2 regions of the Hahella sp. NBU794 genome follow, and region 1 is predicted to be linked to the other one. Evidence: predicted binding sites of a transcription regulator. Region 1 holds the regulator's gene; the other holds the start of a gene.
The links. The regulator PhoB, encoded in region 1, activates phosphate uptake and scavenging genes when phosphate is short. The targets are predictions, from matches to a motif close to TGTCATANNNNTGTCANA.
Positions count from the first base shown of each region.

Region 2: ACQYWX_RS29460 (lipin/Ned1/Smp2 family protein) is a predicted target of PhoB. The motif match lies at 1,392-1,409, and genes of this name have one in related genera.

Region 1 covers NZ_CP192738.1:695,709-697,912, forward strand. The annotation lists gene phoR (phosphate regulon sensor histidine kinase PhoR) at 1-654, opposite strand, end outside; gene phoB (phosphate regulon transcriptional regulator PhoB) at 711-1,403, opposite strand; gene ubiA (4-hydroxybenzoate octaprenyltransferase) at 1,543-2,204, opposite strand, start outside.
Region 2 covers NZ_CP192738.1:6,680,627-6,682,830, reverse strand. The annotation lists gene ACQYWX_RS29465 (DJ-1/PfpI family protein) at 1-215, shown strand, start outside; gene ACQYWX_RS29460 (lipin/Ned1/Smp2 family protein) at 318-1,301, opposite strand; gene ACQYWX_RS29455 (hypothetical protein) at 1,728-2,045, shown strand; gene ACQYWX_RS29450 (helix-turn-helix transcriptional regulator) at 2,168-2,204, opposite strand, start outside.

The DNA of each region.
Region 1 (2,204 bases):
TGGCGTACGCAGCTCATGGGATACGTTAGAAACGAAGTCCCGTCGCATCTCTTCCAGACGATATAGCCGCGTCACGTCCTGCACCAGTAGCAGGCGGTCGTCTTCTCCGAACAGCGTGATATGAAACTGTAACTTCAAGTTGGGATTATTGGGGGCGTTGAGGATCAACGGTTCCTGGTATTTCTTGGAGGTGAAGTAGCGCTTGAAAATGGGCGTGCGGATCAGGTTGTAAATCAACTGGCCCCGGTCGGTCGGATACTTGAAGCCCAGTAGTTTCTCTGCGGATTGGTTCCACCAGTCCATGGCGCCTTCGCTATTAGTCATGACGACGGCGTCTTTAAGGGCGTTGGTGGACTCCTGGATGCGGTCGATCATGGCTTGCAGTCGATCGCGGGAGCGGTAGTGCTGAACCTGGAGACGATGAATACCGTCGAACAGATCTCCCCATAAGCCACGGCTCTCGGGAGGGTCTTCCATTTTCGCCTGATACAGCCAGCGGTGCATGCGAAACGCCTGGGTGAGCGTCCATCCCAGATAGGCGGTGAGGCCGAACACCAGCGCCCAAGCTACTGAACCGATAATAAGGCCGACAACGATACAGCCCAGCAAACTGTAAACCAGTAGCCGTACATAATGACGCCAGTGATTGCGCATGCGTTTTATGAATACTTCTTTTGGAATTATTTATTTTTTAAGACGGATCGCGGCGCTTATGGCGCTCGGGTCGAAAAGCGATAGCCCGTCCCACGCACGGTTTGAACCAGATGATGATGACTGGGCTCCAGCGCTTTGCGTAAACGTCGAATATGCACGTCCACCGTGCGTTCTTCCACGTAGACGTTGCCGCCCCATACCTGATCCAAAAGCTGCCCGCGAGTATACACCCGTTCTTGATGCGTCATAAAGAACTGCAGGAGCTTGTATTCCGTGGGGCCCATGTTGAGCGCATCGCCCTTGGCGGTGACGCGGTGGCACACTGGATCGAGGCGCAGTCCTTCGACTTCAATGGGGGTTTCCATGCCTTGTACGGCGGTGCGGCGCAGCACCGCTTTCAGACGCGCGACCAGTTCTCTGGGAGAGAATGGTTTGGTGATGTAATCGTCTGCGCCCACTTCCAAGCCCTGGACTTTGTTGTCCTCTTCGGTTTTGGCTGTGAGCATGATGAGAGGGATTTCCGAGGTGTTTTGATCGCGCTTCAGTCTGCGTGCGAATTCAATGCCGCTGACGCCGGGAAGCATCCAGTCCAGCAGTATAAGATCAGGCTTCTGATCAATGATCAACGCATGCGCTTCCCGCGCGTCCCCTGCCTCCAGGTAGTCATAGTCAGCCATTTCCAGAGCGACTGCGATCATTTCCCGGATGGCGGGCTCATCGTCCACAATGAGAACTTGTTTGCTTGCCATGCAAAACACCTTTTTGAATACTCGATTGCCGAATTATTACAACGGCGTTTTGTTACAAGTATATGACAGGCGCTTAATTAATGTGATGGAAATGAGCCAGGCTGTTTGCAGTCGGGCTGTAAGCGAGGCGGGACGGGCTTTAGGGCCGGAAAATAAACTCCAGAACCAAACCGAGAAACACAGCTGCGCCGACCCAGTGATTGTTAAGGAACGCCTTGAAACAGTTCTGGGAAACGCGGGCGCGAATCAGGTGCTGCTGATACACAAACAGCACGGCGGCGACGATCAAGGACATTTGGAAGTAAACGCCCAGCTCGTATTGCGCGCCAACCATGAACAGGATGCCCAGCGTCAATACCTGCAGGCCCGCCACGGCGGCGCGATCAGCCTCGCCAAATAGAATGGCGGTGGATTTGACCCCGATCTTAAGATCGTCTTCCCGGTCCGCCATGCCGTACATGGTGTCATAAGCGACGGTCCATACCACCGTTGCGGTATACAGCAGCCATGCCTGCTGGGGAACGGTGTCCAATTCTGCAGCGAAAGCCATGGGGATGCCCCAGGCGAAGGCCGCGCCCAGTACGACTTGGGGCAGGTAAGTATGGCGCTTCATGAAGGGGTAGGTCGAAGCCAGCGCCAGCGCTCCAGCGGAGAGATAAATTGTCAGCGCGTTGGTGAACAGCACCAGTATGAAAGAAACCCCCACCAGAACGCCGAACAGGGTGAGCGCCTCTTTTTCCGTCACTCGATTCTGCGCAAATGGACGGCCTTTGGTGCGCTCGACGTGCATATCTATGCGGC
Region 2 (2,204 bases), 970 kb from region 1:
GGTTATTCACGGCAGATCCAGCTCTGCTGCAGGGTCGTAAGGTCACCGCCGCGCACAATATTGTTGCCGATGTCCGTAACGCTGGCGGGATATTGCAGGTAGAGAATAATCAGGCGGTGGACACCTTCGTGGACGGCAATCTGATTACCGGCAAGCACCCGGCGGTGGTGGACGCTTTTATGGAGATTTTTTTGCGGGAGCTGGATAAGTCCTGACGTTCACGGTTTAGGAGGAATAGGAGTTTTCGTTCCCACTCTGATCAGGTGAAAGCAGGGAAGCAAAGGCTTCCCTGCTTATGACTGCTTAGGGATCGTTGACTATCGCCACTCGCATCCCGCGGCGGGCGTTTCCGTCACAACCGTGGAGTAGTGATAGGCGTAATCGCCGTCAATCGCCTGAGTGCCTTCCTGGCCTGCTTCCGGCCCGATGATGTAAGTCTCGGCCTTTGACAAACCGGCGTCGGAGTAGGCCGCGATATCGGTGGCGGCGTTACCGTAGGCGCGCACGATATCCAACTGCACGTCATTCAGCAGGTGGCGGATATAAGCGGTTTTATAGGCCTGAGTTTGTGGGCTGGCGGGGTTTTCCGCGTTGCTGTCCGTGCGCAGGTGCCATTGAAACAGGCCTTTGGTGTTGAACCAGTTGCGGGTGGTTTTGGCCATCCAGTACTGGCGACCGGTGAGATACACCACTTGATAGCCTTTCTCCACATAGTCCCACACCACTTCCGCCGCGTAGTTGTGCATTTCCGCAGTGTCTGTGCCCAGGTAGTCGCCAATGGCTTCGAAGTCGTTGAGGGTCAGCGTGCCGTCGATGTCGAAAAGCACGGTTTTACGGCCGGGTTGCACCACCGTCAGGTAACCGGATGCTTCCGTCTGGTCGCCTTCCACCACCATGCGCACCACATAATCGCCTTCAGGCTTGTTGATGTTGACGTAAATCTTGCCGTCGCTATTGGTGCGATGTTCTCCCAGGTATTCCCAACCGGACATGCCGGTACCGTAGACGTAGACATGAATGTCCTCGTCCTCCAGATCTTTGTGGAACAGGGCGGAGTAATCGAATTTGCCCACCATGGTGGCGGAGTCGCCGGCTTTGACGATCTGGTCATGGACCATATGGAACGGCTTGTTCAAGGAAGCGAGCAGACGGTTTCCCCAGTGGTGAAACGACTTCTGCGCCGGCTTTTGCAAACCGGGCGCGTGCAGCACGCTGTCGTAGTCAGGGCAATATTCAGCGTTAGCGGTCAGGCTGAGCGAAGCGGCGAGCAAGCCGCCAGTCAGAAATGAGAGTTTATGCATGATTTTAAAGAGTCCTTTTCTAATTATTGTTCAATGAGGCATCCCCATTTCATCCTGTTCAGTAAATGGGGTGTGAACGCGGCCCTAATTTTTCACAGCAATATGAAAAACTGGTTAAAGCCGTCGGGAAATTGTGCATGCTGAGGAAGGCGTGGAGTATCCCTAATACAGACTATATCCGATGGGGTTTGGGTGGTTTTTACAGGATATTGTGGGCATATCCCTCATCATGAAAACGCCAACTGGTCGAGCCTTTTGTGAGCGCTCGGACTTATGCCCGATTGCAACGAAATGATGGAATTTTGTAATTTAATGGATAATTGGGATCTTGTGGTCACTTTAGCAACAAATAATACCTAGAGATGCCGGTGCGGAAGGTATATATTTTGGAATGTAAAGCGTACTCGTCAGCAGGAGGGGAAGGCTGTGTTGAATAAAGTTGTAAAGATGGGCGCACTCGCCTCATTGTTGGTTATTTCCGCGTTTAGCTCTGCGGCTCCGAATGAGGGCGGTATGGTATACAGCGGATATGTATACAAGTTTGATAAAGGCTCTCATAGCCTGGGCTTGGTCAGGGCTTGGTCCACCTTTAACAAAGACTCCGACGTCAAAATGGTGAAGCTGGATTCCAGCTTGAAGTTTGACGGTCTTACAGAAGGGACCAAGATCGAATACAAGCTTGGCGATAGCTTCAGTGCGAACGAGCGGATTGTTGAGTACTGGAAAGCCAATCCAGATTCCTGATACCGTCTTTGTTTAAGCGGGTTTGATTGAAAGCTGCTGACCATCAGGGGAGCAGCTTTTTTGTTTTCAAGGTTCCATTTCCTCTTAATGTCTGGGATAGAATAGTTACTCTATATAAAGTTCTACTTTGATTGCGCATACAACTGCGCCATCTCCTCT